Regions from separate parts of the Oceanobacillus caeni genome, predicted to be linked through region 2. Evidence: riboswitches for the same ligand, from Rfam matches in the RefSeq annotation. Region 2 holds a riboswitch; each other region holds the start of a gene.
The links. Region 2 has a riboswitch for S-adenosylmethionine ahead of ACFQ18_RS17830 (PLP-dependent aspartate aminotransferase family protein). Riboswitches for the same ligand answer to the same signal wherever they lie in the genome.
Positions count from the first base shown of each region.

Region 1: linked by a shared signal. The riboswitch ahead of ACFQ18_RS00365 (methionine ABC transporter ATP-binding protein) and the one ahead of ACFQ18_RS17830 (PLP-dependent aspartate aminotransferase family protein) in region 2 are both predicted to bind S-adenosylmethionine.
Region 3: linked by a shared signal. The riboswitch ahead of ACFQ18_RS14445 (methionine ABC transporter ATP-binding protein) and the one ahead of ACFQ18_RS17830 (PLP-dependent aspartate aminotransferase family protein) in region 2 are both predicted to bind S-adenosylmethionine.

Region 1 covers NZ_JBHTKV010000001.1:69,855-74,715, forward strand. The annotation lists gene ACFQ18_RS00355 (MetQ/NlpA family ABC transporter substrate-binding protein) at 1-354, opposite strand, end outside; gene ACFQ18_RS00360 (methionine ABC transporter permease) at 525-1,181, opposite strand; gene ACFQ18_RS00365 (methionine ABC transporter ATP-binding protein) at 1,171-2,211, opposite strand; SAM riboswitch class I at 2,362-2,476, opposite strand; gene ACFQ18_RS00370 (thioredoxin family protein) at 2,682-2,996, opposite strand; gene ACFQ18_RS00375 (toprim domain-containing protein) at 3,037-3,402, opposite strand; gene gcvH (glycine cleavage system protein GcvH) at 3,532-3,912, opposite strand; gene ACFQ18_RS00385 (arsenate reductase family protein) at 4,047-4,403, opposite strand; gene ACFQ18_RS00390 (acyl-CoA dehydrogenase family protein) at 4,640-4,861, opposite strand, start outside.
Region 2 covers NZ_JBHTKV010000054.1:1,494-6,354, reverse strand. The annotation lists gene ACFQ18_RS17830 (PLP-dependent aspartate aminotransferase family protein) at 217-1,902, opposite strand; SAM riboswitch class I at 2,024-2,141, opposite strand; gene megL (methionine gamma-lyase) at 2,443-3,630, shown strand; gene cls (cardiolipin synthase) at 3,806-4,861, shown strand, end outside.
Region 3 covers NZ_JBHTKV010000024.1:31,740-36,600, reverse strand. The annotation lists gene ACFQ18_RS14455 (MetQ/NlpA family ABC transporter substrate-binding protein) at 1-678, opposite strand, end outside; gene ACFQ18_RS14450 (methionine ABC transporter permease) at 702-1,370, opposite strand; gene ACFQ18_RS14445 (methionine ABC transporter ATP-binding protein) at 1,360-2,373, opposite strand; SAM riboswitch class I at 2,474-2,576, opposite strand; gene ACFQ18_RS14440 (helix-turn-helix domain-containing protein) at 2,701-3,240, opposite strand; gene ACFQ18_RS14435 (hydroxymethylglutaryl-CoA lyase) at 3,413-4,312, opposite strand; gene ACFQ18_RS14430 (YbaK/EbsC family protein) at 4,588-4,861, opposite strand, start outside.

The DNA of each region.
Region 1 (4,861 bases), on a different contig from region 2:
CATTGGCTCTACATGAATTCCATCAAAATAATCTAAATCATTTCCAGTGTCAGCAATTGTTTGCTCTAGATATGGAATGTGTTGGAAAAAGTTCGCATCTAATTTGCCATTTGCCAAATCATCATTTGGAAAAACATAATCTTGGTATTCTTCAATATTTAATGTAATACCTTCTTTTTCTAAGAGTGGTTTTGCCTCTTCTAAAATTTCAGCATGTGGGGTACTAGAAGCGCCAATGGTGATTTCCGCATCCTCTGTTGATTCATTTGCTGAATTCTCATCTGATGATCCACCACAAGCAGTTAACACGATGGTGAAAAGTAAGACTAGTAATGTACCTAATAATTTCTTCATATTTACTCTCTCCCCTTATTATTTTTTGCTTATAAAGAAGACTTCCATCAGTAGGGATTTTCCTACATCCCCACTGATGGTTAGTCGCTTTTATCGGATCTTAACGGGTAGTTGACTTCTTTGTTCCCCTTAAGCTTGAGGTGGGGGTCTTACTGCCCGTTTAAGCTTGTCTATCTTTTATCCATTTTATTAGTGATATAGTCTCCAATAAATTGGAAAATAAAAACGATAATTAAAATCAGAATCGTACATAGTAAAACAACATCAAATTGCCTTCTCTGGAATCCGTAAAAATATGCATAGTCCCCTAGTCCCCCGGCGCCGATAACACCTGCCATTGCGGTATACCCAATTAATGCTATGGCGGTTACGGTTAAACCAGAAACTAAAGCTGGTTTTGATTCAGGGATAAGCACTTTAAAAATAATCGTACTTGTTTTTGCCCCCATAGATTTTGCCGCTTCGATTACCCCTTTATCTACTTCACGAAAAGCAATTTCAGCTAATCTCGCGTAAAAAGGTGCCGATCCGATGATCAAGGCTGGTAAAGCAGCAGTAGGTCCCCGAACCGTTCCTACAAGAAAATTCGTAAATGGGAAAAGTAATAGTATTAATATGATAAACGGAATAGCTCTAAAGACATTGACAATACTCGCAACGATAACGTTAAAAGTTGTATTTTCCCAAATTGCATCTTTAGATGTTAAGTATAAAAGTAAACCAAGGATAATACCTATAATAGCTGTACCAATAAGTGCGATAATAGTCATATAAAAGGTTTCATAAGTTGCAGTCCATATATCTTCCATCTTTATATTAGTCAGCATTACGTATAACCTCCACTTCTACTGAGGTTTCATGGTGAATGAATTCAATCGCATTACTAATATCTTTTTCATTACCTATAAATTGCGTAATTAATGTTCCAAATCCACCTGTTTGTGTCTGCGTAATTTTACCTTGCAAAATATTAATGTCAATTGGGAATTTCTTCGCTAATTGACTTATTAAAGTCTGATTTGTTGACTCTCCGATAAAACGCAAACGTAATAGAACACCGTCATGGTTTACATTATGTAACAGATTCTCAATATCTTCTGTTTCATCTTCAGAACCCGGCTCCATTAACTGAGCTACGAATTTTTTCGTCACAGGTTGTTTTGGATGAGAGAAAACATCAAGGACATCACCTTGCTCCACGATTTTCCCTTTTTCCATTACGGCAACCCTATTACAAATTTTACGAATCACATTCATTTCATGAGTAATCAAAATGACTGTGAGACCAAGCTTCTGGTTAATGTCGACTAATAAATCTAAAATAGCATTGGTTGTTTCTGGATCTAGTGCCGAAGTTGCCTCATCACAAAGCAATACTTTCGGATTGTTTGCTAATGCACGTGCTATCCCAACACGTTGCTTTTGACCTCCACTTAATTGAGAAGGGTATGCTTTTTCTCTACCAGATAACCCTACTAAGTCAATTAATTCTTGGACTCTTTTTACTCTTTTTTCTTTGGCAACCCCTGCAATTTCAAGTGGAAAAGAGATATTATCTTCAACCGTACGGGACCATAACAAATTGAAGTGTTGGAAAATCATCCCAATTTCCTTTCGTGCGGAGCGCAACTCATTCTTAGTTAATGAGGTGATTTCTTGTTTATCAATAATAACATTTCCTTCAGTTGGTTCCTCCAGGCGGTTTAGTAGTCGTACGAATGTACTTTTTCCAGCACCACTGTAGCCTATGACACCAAAAATCTCACCATTCTTTATATCAAGGGTTAAATCATCTACCGCTGTTAATTTCTTATTGTCTGATGTATAAACCTTACGTAACCCTTTAATTGAAATCAAAACGAATCCTCCTTCATTCAACTAGAATCTCTTTTAGTATACGACATCTAGCATTGGAAATACTTGCAATAATCGATACAAATGTATACTAAAATAAAAAACGTCTTTCTGAACATGAGAACAGAAAGACGCTTACTATGTCATTCCATTCTCTCATCTTTCAAAGCAATATGCTTTGCAGGAATTAGCACCTTTTTCAAACAACATTGTTTGAAGGTTGCCGCGGTTTCTTCAGGCCTTGTCCCTCCACCGCTCTTGATAAGAGATTGATAGCTTACTAGTATAATATTAAAACCATGATAGCACTATGCCCTTAGGTTTGTCAAATAACGAAGCAAAGTTACATATCCCCTTAGGAAACTTGGCATGTCGTCAAGCTTTTTAAGAGAATGCCTTAGTTAACTCAGACAGATAGGAGAGTATTTTCTGTCCTACCGATCAAAAATAAACCTGCTTTTGTCGATTTCACTTCAGTTATTTCCAAATAACTCTGGCTTATACTGAATTAAATAACGATAAATATTTCCTGTGGACCTAAAAGCATAGATTTTTTCTTTTATTTGATTTTCTTCTTTAATAAGTAAACATGGAACACTTTCAATCTTGTTGTCATACATAAATTCTGGAAAATACGATGCATTCATTTCATAAAAAATGGTTTCTTTATGAACAGATTCGATTTTTTCTAACATCGTTCTTGCTACACTACATGTTCCGCAAAAAGGGGTGTATATATATAATAGATATCTTTCTTCATTTAATGCTTGTTCTGTTATTTCTTGCAATGAAACCACCCTATACCGATTAAATTGAACGAATAATCATTTAAAATTCTTTTATTAAGAATAAAGGGTTAACTGAGAAATGTTTACCAACTAGTGTAGTTGCAAGGATATGTTCGGGTGTTGTTGCAACCTCCCTATATTCACTACTTACATAAATATGATCAGCATGTGGTAATTCACGCGCAAGCTGCTTTCTGAGCTTTATTCCTGAACGATCTTCGTCCACTAAAATAAAAACATCCCTATCATCTAATTGATACATTTCTAACATCTCGTCAAATCGCTCCACTCCTAGTGTACCGTTCGTACAGACAATCGTTACATCGTCATTGATAACTTTTTCGATTTGACGTTTATCAGTCAACCCTTCTACAATGATTACTTTTTCCGAATCAGACGTTATCATCACACAGCACTCCCCATGTAAGCAAGTAAGATGCTCGTTATAAGTATCCTGTTTACATAAGTATATGATAAAACGGAGGATAACTATACGCTTTTTAGAATAAATGTACGTTAGCCATGTTTTTTTATTTTAATTATCTATTAGTTCCTCGTACTCATTTGGCTTCAACATTGAATCTAATTCAGACTCACTTGATGGTTCTACTACAATCATCCATGCTTTTTCGAAAGGTGACTCATTCACAAATTCTGGATGATCTTCTAATTCATCATTTACTTCAACTACTTTTCCGGTTATCGGAGCATATAGCTCAGACACCGTTTTAACTGATTCAACACTACCGAATGGTTCATTTAATTTAATCTCATCGCCCACTTCAGGTAGTTCCACAAATACAATATCTCCTAGTTCATCTTGTGCAAAGTCCGTAATCCCAATACGTACGTTATCCCCTTCTTTTTTTACCCATTCATGCTCTTTTGAATATAATAAATCTTTTGGTAAACTCATCATCTATCCCTCCAAATGTTCGTTTGTATAATCCTATTACTTATAGGAAAAACTTATGTTTATAATGCTGTTCAAAAAGGGCCAAGATCAGCTAAATTCGCAGTGTTCTTTTCACCAGACTTTTTGAACAACTTCTATAACCAATTTTCTGTAAACATGTCTTCTTTAAATCCGACCGTTACTTTATTTCCATCTGTAACTATCGGACGTTTAATTAGCATGCCATCCGAAGATAAAATTTCTGCCATTTCCTCTGTGGATGCATCCTTAATCTTTTCTTTTATATTTAATTCTCTATATTTTTTCCCACTTGTGTTAAAGAATTTCTTTGCTGGTAATTCGCTCTTCTCTATGAGACTTAATAACTCTTCTTTTGTAGGTGTTTCTTCTACAATATGAATTGCATGATACTCTATTTGATTATCATCAAACCATTTTTTTGCTTTTTTACATGTTCCGCAGTTTGGATACCAGTAAAAAGTTAATGCCATTATGTACACTCCTTGCTCATGATCATTTCTTCTATCTTATCATGTTTCCCAGCTAAATACATTAGTTTGACTTATCACTGGCGATAGATAGACTTTACTAGAATCAAACAGGAACTATAGCATTCATACCAAGTTATCTGTATTCACTCGCAGAAGATCAGTACAACTCAACCTGAAAAACAAATAAAGATATGATTCCCTTTATACTTCGGGAATCATATCTTTTTCTTTCAAAATCAAACTACATATTTTTCTTCTTCAATAATTTTAGCGGCAATTTCACGCTTTTTCTTTACAACGTTAATTGGGTTGTGACGTGTTAATTTACGTAAGGAAGATAACATCATACGTAAAGTATCTCCTTCGCTGGCAGCGATAATCGTTTCTTTCGCATCAGCTTCCACACGATTAAATGCTTCTTGTACGTACACTTGTGTATAAAGAAGTTTTTGGTTATT
Region 2 (4,861 bases):
TATGAATAATTAAGGTTATAACATGTTATATTTTCTATACCCTTATATTTTATTCAATAACATATGATTTAAACAAGAAAGAAGAAAAAGAGTTTAAGTCTTTTTTTACAAGATAAGATATATTAGAATAATTAAAATAGCAGAGCAAATTCAAGTACGAATTGCCCTGCTATTTTTGTATGATTTTCAGTTTTAGTGTTGTAAGCTCCCTTCTAATTACACAAGAGCTGCTTCGTTTATATTACCCCTTAATCGATTTAGTTCATCGTATGGATTTTTGCCAGAAATTACAGTAATTCCATTTGCTTTTTCAACGAAATCAAAGGATTCTTCATCTTCAATCCAAAGAATTTTTACTTGTTTATTCTCAAGATCTTCAATGGAAGAAGCAGATAGGGATGCACTTTTAACCCATAAAGCATCTACTTCATTTGGAATTTCTGCTAAGTTGTTAATAGAAACAATTTGAAACCCGAGTTTTTGTAACTTTGTTGCCGCTTCACTGTTGGAAACAGTTGTTGCAATTACTTTCTTTCTAATTCCTCCATTACGGTCAAATGGGGAAGAGAGTAACCATTTAATTGCGTCCTCTTCTGTTTCTTTAATAACTGGAGCTTCACCAGTAGCTTTTACAATAGCTTGGTCTAGGTCTTTTAAGATGTCATCTGTTGATTCAAGCCCAATAGATAGACGAACAAGTTCTTCAGATGTACCGCTCTTCTTCAAGTCTTCAGCACTTAATTGTTGGTGAGTAGTAGAAGCTGGATGGATAATTAGTGATTTCGCATCCCCAACGTTTGCAACGTGAGATAATAATTTAATATTGTCAATAAGCTTTCTTCCTACCTCACGTCCACCTTTAATACCGAACGTAATGATTGAACCGAAACTATCCTTCAGGTATTTTTTCGCCTTTTCGTGGGATGGGTGATTTTCTAATCCAGGATAGTTAACCCACTCGACTGCTGGGTGATTGTTTAGGTATTCGGCAACTACTTGTGCATTTTTCGTATGTTGCTTAATGCGTAAATGTAAGGTCTCCAATCCTTGTAAAAATAGGAAAGCATTTTGTGGACTTAAACACGCGCCTATGTCACGTAATAATTGGACACGTAATTTTGTAATAAATGCTGCTGGGCCAAGGTCTGCATATTTTAACCCATTATAGCTTTCATCAGGTTCTGTAAACCCTGGGAATTTCCCATTCCCCCAATCAAAACGTCCACCATCTACAACGACACCGCCAATGGTAGTACCATGACCACCAATCCATTTTGTGGCGGAATGTACAACGATATCTGCCCCCCATGAGATTGGTTTTGTAACGTATGGAGTTGCAAATGTGTTATCAATGATTAACGGAATTCCATTCTCATGAGCAATGTCCGCAATGGTTTCTACATCGAATACTTGTAAACTTGGATTTGTAATAATTTCACCAAAAACGGCCTTTGTTTTTTCGTTGATAGCAGCTCTTACTGCTTCAGGGTTTGTTCCATCTACAAATTTAACGTTGATGCCATACTTTGGAAGAGTATTAGCAAAAAGATTGTATGTACCACCATATAGGTTGCTGTCGGCCACAATCTCATCTCCGGCTTCTGCAATATTCAAAATAGCAAATGTTATGGCCGCCATTCCTGATGATAGCGACAGGGCACCAACACCATCTTCTAAAGCTGCTATTCGTTGTTCAAACGCATCCAATGTAGGATTCATGATTCGAGAGTAAATATTACCAGGTTCTGCTAAACCAAATAAATTTTGCGCATGCTCGGTATCACGGAAAACATAAGAAGTTGTTTGATAAATCGGAACCGCACGTGAGCCGGTTGTTGGATCAACCTCTTGACCTGCATGAAGTAATAATGTTTCAGGGTTTTGTAAATCGAATTTAGACATAGATAATTCCTCCTTGAGTGTTTGATTGGTATGTTACTATTCCAAATCTGGAGGTAGAGGGGATGAAAAAAAGCCCTCTTCCTAAGAAGAGGGCTTCTATTTATACAAATAGCCGATCCTCCTCTTATCTTCCAGTTCATGTGACCTGTAGGATTTAGCACCGTAGAAAAGTAAGAGTTACTAACTTTCAGGTTGCCGGGCTTCAAAGGGCCTATTCCCTCCACCGCTCTTGATAAGAGATTATTGATTAATGCTTAGTATAATGGTCGGGATTTTATTTGTCAATACATTTCAAAAAAATAAATAATTTTATCTTACCTCAAGCTTCTGGGGGAACAAAAAAGGTAGGTGGGAGATCAACTGTCCGTAAAAATCCGACTAAGGGGATGGAGGAAAACCTCCACAGATGGTTGTTCTTCTTTATACATTTAGTATTCTAACTATTGTATTTTCAGGGGCTTAAGTTTTTTTAAACCTATTCAATGAAACTTAACTAAATGCATATATATAAGTATGAAAATGGAAGGGGGATAAGGACGGATGGGAAAGAAATATAAACATATAGAAACAGCAATTATTCACGATGGTTATGAGGATAAAGAAATGTTAGGAAGTTTGGCACCACCCATTTTTCAGACGTCAACTTTTACATTTGATTCAGCAGAACAAGGGGAGTTGCGTTTTTCGGGGAAAGAAGATGGGTATATATATTCGAGACTTGGAAATCCTACTGTAACTATTTTGGAAAAAAAGATAGCTACGTTAGAAAATGGGGAGCGGGGACTAGCTTTTAGTTCAGGGATGGCAGCAGTCTCGGCTGTACTAATCGCCTTATCAAAAGCAAACGATCATATCTTATGCTCTTCAGGTTTATATGGGTGTACGTTTGGTCTTTTAACCATGATGAAGGATAAGTATAACATGAAAGTTGATTTTTCAAATATGGACACCGAAGAAGAAATCCGCTCCAAAGTAAAACCTGAAACAGCGGTCATTTATATTGAAACTCCGATTAACCCGACGATGCGTTTAGTAGATTTAGAAATGGTTTCAAAGGTTGCCAAGGAATTTGATATTCCAGTTGTTGTGGATAATACCTTTTCCACTCCTTATTTACAGAAACCACTTGATTTAGGTTGTGATGTTGTCATTCATAGTGCAACGAAATATATTGGCGGGCATGGAGATGTGATAGCAGGACTCGTGGTTGGGAAGAAGGAATTTGTGGATAAGGTTGCATTAACTACTTTAAAAGACATTGGTGGGGTTATGTCCCCGTTTGATGCCTGGCTTTTAATTCGTGGGTTAAAGACATTGCCTTTACGTATGGATCGCCATTGCGAAAATGCGAAGAAGATCATGGAACATCTCAAAAATCACCCGAAAGTGGATAACGTATTCTATCCACATGATTCAACAAATCCTGACTTCCGTATAGGGAAGAAACAAATGAGAAAAGGTGGGGGAATGGTATCTTTTGAGATTAAGGGAAACAAAAAAGATGCACAACAATTTCTTAATGCTTTATCGATGATAAAAATTGCGGTTAGTCTAGGTGACGCAGAATCACTCATTCAACATCCAGCAACGATGACTCATGCTGTAGTACCTGAAGAATCTCGTAAAAAGATGGGGATTACAGATCAATTAATTCGATTATCGGTTGGTTTGGAAGCATGGCCAGACATTTGGGACGATTTAAAACAAGCATTAGATCAGTTGAAATAAGGAATTGAATATCCACATGCCGAATCAAAGAAAGCGGGGATTGGGCGTGGTAGAATGGAATATGAAACAATATGGATGGAATACTAAACTTCAATGCATCGTTCTTATAATTAGTTAAATGAAGGAAAAGTAAGTATAATATGGATATATTATTCCTATAGGAAGAGGTGAAACAATGGGAATACTAACTTTTTTATTCGCTTTTATCATCGTAATGAACATTTTATTAGGTATTTCTATTGTTTTTCTTGAAAGGAAAAACCCACCATCGACTTGGGCTTGGTTAATGGTACTTTTATTTATTCCGATTTTAGGCTTTATCCTCTATTTAATTTTTGGCCGCTCCCTATATAGAAAACGTATTTTTACCTGGGATCGAAAAACATGGATAGCGTTCAGGAAGTCAGTAAAGGATCAGATGGGTGTTTTCCATAACCATCAGTTTCGGTTTAATAATCCGAATATGCAGGAGTATTCGGATATTGCCTACTTGCATCTACGAAATGATGATGCCGTTCTTACCCAGGATAATGATGTTCAAATTTTTACGGATGGAAAAAAAAAGTTTGATTCATTAATAGAGGACTTAGAAAAGGCGGAAGATCATATCCATCTTCAATATTATATAATACGAAATGATGAGCTCGGACAAAGAATTGCAAGAACATTAATAAGGAAAGCGAAGCAAGGAGTAGAAGTACGTGTACTATACGATGATTTGGGGTCTCGTTCGTTAAGTAAAAAATTCCTCCATAAACTTCGAAAGGAAGGGGTTCAGATTGAGGCATTTTTCCCTTCTACATTCTTAAAAATTAACTTTGAAATTAATTATCGGAATCACCGAAAAGCAGCCATCATTGATGGGAGGATTGCTTATATAGGTGGTTTTAATATTGGTGATGAATACCTTGGGAAAAAGAAAAAATTCGGTTACTGGCGTGATACCCATTTACGAATAGAGGGACATGCAGTAAATAGCATACAGACAAGGTTTGTTTTAGATTGGAACCATGCGTCAAGACGGGATATTTTATATAATAAACGTTATTATAATGCTAAACCTAGTGGTAATGTAGGAATGCAAATTGTTTCGAGTGGTCCGGATTCAGAGTTGGAACAAATAAAGTATGGTTACATTAAAATGATTTTATCAGCTAAGGAATATATTTACATTCAAACACCGTACTTTATTCCTGATAATAGTCTTTTTGACGCATTAAGAATTGCGGCA
Region 3 (4,861 bases), on a different contig from region 2:
TTCTAATGCTAAAGCATCAAGTAAATCCATATCTGCCGCTAAAGCATAGTTACCTGGTACCGCTGCTAAGTCAGCACTATCAACTGCACGAGGTAATTGACCAGCCTCAATTGGTTGGAATACTAGTTTTTTCGGATTTTCTTTAATATCTTTTTCTGAAACAGTTAATTCATCAGCATTTTCATCTAGTTTAATTAATCCTTCATCTTGAAGTGTATTAAATGCTCTAGCCCCATTCGTTGGGTCATTAGGAACTGCAACAGTTGCACCATCTTCTATTTTATCTATAGAATTATATTTGTTAGAAAATATTCCCATTGGTGCAGTTGGAACAATTTTCAATGCGGATAAATCCATATCATTCTCAGCTTCAAAGTTTTCCAGATAGATAGTATGTTGGAATAGATTTGCATCGATATCACCATTATTTAATGCGTTGTTCGGTTGGATATAGTCACTAAATTCAACCACTTCTACGGAATAACCCAAATCCTCTAGGCCTGGTTTTAACGCTTTATTTACCATATCACTGTACGGGCCAGGAGTAGCACCAATTTTAATTTCTTTTGAATTCCCTGTAGAACTATCGCTAGAACTTTCTTCACCATTACCGCCACCACAAGCAGCAAGCAAAGAAATAGCGATTAGAGCGATTAGTATAAAAATTTTCTTTTTCATTTTTCTTTTCCTTCTCCCTTATATTATTTATTAACAGCCTTGGCAATTTTGTCGCCAATAATCTGTATTAATTGAACAAGTACAATCAATATAACAACGGTAGTAATCATGATGGTGTCATCATAACGGTAGTATCCAAAACGAATGGCAAGGTCTCCAATTCCTCCACCACCGACAACACCAGCCATAGCTGATGTACCAACTAAACTTACAACAGTAATCGTAATCCCTGAGATAATCCCAGATTTTGCTTCAGGTAACAATACATCTTTAATAATCATCCATGGTGTACCCCCAGCTGCAATAGCGGCTTCAATCACACCATACTCAATTTTTCTAAGGGATGTTTCTACTAATCTCGCAAAAAACGGGATAGCCGCAACCGATAATGGAACCGATGCAGCTTTTGGTCCAATCGTAGAACCTGTAAGTTTAATTGTTAATGGAATAAGTGCCACTAATAAAATGATAAATGGAATGGACCGTATCATATTGACGATAAATCCTACAATCTGATTTACAAATCTGTTTTGCAAGAATAGTCCTTTATCTGTTACAAATATTAAAATTCCAATTGGCAATCCGAAAATCACTGCTACAAGTAATCCAACTGATATCATATAAAGTGTTTGAAGAAACGCAGTGTTTAGCTCGGGAATTAATTCGATAATATGATTCACATCAAATTCCATCTTTTATCACCTCCACATGTGCTGAACGATTTTCAATATATTGGATCGCCTTGCTTACTTCATTCTTTTCCCCATTAAGCTCCATGACAAAAATTCCTAGCGGTGCGTCTTGAATATAGTCGATAGATCCATGCAAAAAATTACCTTTCACTTTAAATTTCTGTACCATGTCGGAAATAATACTTTCCCCAGCAATTTCCCCTTTAAAAATAACTTTCACTAATGTACCCGTCACCTTTTCTAATACGTGAGCTGGTAAATCAAATGAAATAACACTTGAAATAAATTCCCTCGTTAATTCATTTTTAGGACTTGCAAAGATTTCATACACATCACCTTCTTCAACGACTTTTCCAGCTTGCATGATTGCCATTCGATGACATATTTCCTTTACTACGTCCATTTCATGTGTAATTAATACGATCGTAATATTCATCTCTTTATTAATCTTCTTTAATAATTGAAGAATCGATTTCGTTGTTGTAGGATCTAAGGCAGATGTTGCTTCATCACATAAAAGAACTTTTGGATCATTAGCAAGTGCTCTAGCAATCCCAACCCGTTGTTTTTGTCCACCACTTAATTGGCCTGGATAAACATCCCGCTTATCACTTAACCCAACCATCGCTAATAATTCCTCTACCCTTGACGCAATTTGATTGGAAGGAACTTTTGCTGCTTTTAGCGAAAAAGCAATGTTTTCAAAAACCGTTTTTTGACTAACCAGATTAAAGTGTTGGAAAATCATACCGATTTTTAATCTAGCTTGTCTCAGCTTTTCACTTTTTAATTTAGTTAAATCAACACCGTCTACTGTTATATTTCCTTTAGTTGGACGTTCTAATAAATTGATACATCGTACAAGGGAACTTTTACCAGCACCAGAATAACCAACGATGCCATAGATTTCACCTTCATTAATGGTTAGTGAAACATTGTTAACGCCACTAACTTCTCCTTTTTTCGTCTGATATACCTTTGACAAATGATTAATGTTTATCATCTATATCCCCTCGCTCTTTTTACAGCCAATATGACATATTTTTACGAAAAAAAATACTCCATTCATCTGAAAGGAGCATCGACACAAACAATGTATCTTCCGCTTATCTTCCAGAATGTGATCATTCTGTTGGACTTGGCACCTTCCCATAAGGGGGTTGCCGGACGTCATTGGGCCAATCCCTCGGTCACTCTTGATAAGTTATATGAAAATTATTAAGTTAAAATTTATTATACGGCTAGTTAGTAAAACTGTCAATGAAGATTCGACATTTTTCTACAATTCCTAATTCATTAGTAACTTGGTAAAACAAAATTCTAACAACAACTATATGCTAATAAAGCATGTTAAAACCTGAGCTTCTTCATCATTGACTGGCACAAAGAGATGAGGTTTTTCCCCCTTGAAATAAGCACTATCCCCTTTTTCCATATAATAATTTTCCCCATCATAAAATAGATAGATAGACCCTTCCAAGATATATATAAACTCATCTTGTAAATGGGTATAAGTCTCCGTACGTAAATTTCTATGTTTAGGAGTGACATGAACAATGGTTGGTTCAATACTACTGAATTGAGAACGGTTTGCTAATAGCTCATAGGAATACCCCATATGTACATCACCAATTTGGGATTTCCTTTGTGATCTCTTCTGCAAAACTAATGAATCCTCTATTTTATCATCTAAAAGCCATGATAACGAAACATGTAATGCTTCACTTATCTTAGATAAAGTAGCTACAGCAGAAGCAGTTTGTCCGTTTTCAATTTTGGATAACATGCTTTTAGATATTCCACATTCGTCTGCAATTTGCTGTTGTGTTTTCTTTTGACGTAATCTTAATTCTTTTATTTTATGACCCAAATTTTTTAAATCGATAGAGACTCAGTCCTTTCCATTTAATCCCTACGAATACCAATGTTTTAATCATAGAATAGTACTTGATTCATAGTCAAGAAACTTCATACAACACGCTTCATTAAACGCATTTAAAAAGATGCTATTTATCGCTTAAATAAATAACATCTCCTCTCATTTAAAGACCACTTGCCAATAATGATCTACTAGGTAAAATCTTACCTAATTGATTTTGAATATACAAGGATGCTTCTTGTATTCTCTTTTCGTTAATACCGGTTTCAACCCCCATCCTATGAAGGAGATATAACACATCATTCGTCGCAACATTCCCTGCTGCCCCTGGTGCATAAGGGCATCCACCTAATCCTCCAATGGAACTATCAAATCGATAAATTCCATAATTCATAGCTGTCATAATATTCGCGATAGCCATTCCCCTCGTATCGTGAAAATGGAGAATAACTTTTTCAGTAGGATATCTTTTCAATATGTCATCCAGTAATGTTTCTACCTGTGATGGAACAGCAGAACCAATGGTATCCCCCAACGAAAGGTCATCAACACCGTACTCTAGTAATTTTTCACATATTGAAATTACAGCATCTGGTTTCATGTTCCCTTCATATGGACAGTCAAATACAGTTGATATATAAGCCGTAACGTGTTTGCCCTCTGCTTTCGCCTCTTCTATTACTTGTTTTAACACTGGGTACGTATCCTGTATCGTTTTATTTATATTCTTTTGATTATGTGTTTCACTCGCTGACATAAAAACAGATGCGCCATCAATTCCTGCTTCAAGTGCATATTCTAATCCTTTTTGGTTTGGAACCAAAGCAGAATAAACGACATTCGGATTTCGACTTATTTGTTTTCCAACCTCACGTGCATCTGATAGTGCTGGAATCATCTTTGGATTAACAAATGAGCTAAACTCTATTTCTTTTATCCCTGTATTTGATAACATATTTATCCAAGCAATTTTGGACTCAGTAGATACCCATTTTTTCTCATTTTGTAAACCATCCCGTGGCCCAACTTCCTTAATTTGTACAAACTTAGGGAGCTTCCCCATCATTAAGCCTCCTGTTTTTTAACATTTTCATAACTTAAAATGTTGACATTCCATTGATATTCTATGTTATGAGGTCATCAGGCAATTGGTGTTACATAGGTCTTAGTCATTCATTTCACCTTAAGTATTACAGTATATTCACTAGCGTTTATTATTATTCAACATTGTTGAATAAAGTATAACCGATTGTCAAAAGGAAAGTCAATGAAAGCAGAATCATATACTTATGTAAAAAAAATAACCCAGTCACGTTAAGAACTGAGTTACTAATTCAGCTATTTACCAAGGTTTTCTTGAACTACTTTTTCCATTCCCTTTTCCTCTTCTTCCCATCCTTTACAGACATCTACCCAATTCTTTGCGTGGGAATAAGTGAATATTTCATCGTTTGTTAATTCAATTGCACTATTTGTACTTCCGCACGCTGGATAAAGTGTGTCAAATCTTTTCATGGATATATCTAAATACACTTCCAAATCATTTTTCAAACCAAATGGACAAACACCGCCAATTGCATGTCCGGTTTGTTCTAATACTTGTTCTGGGGAT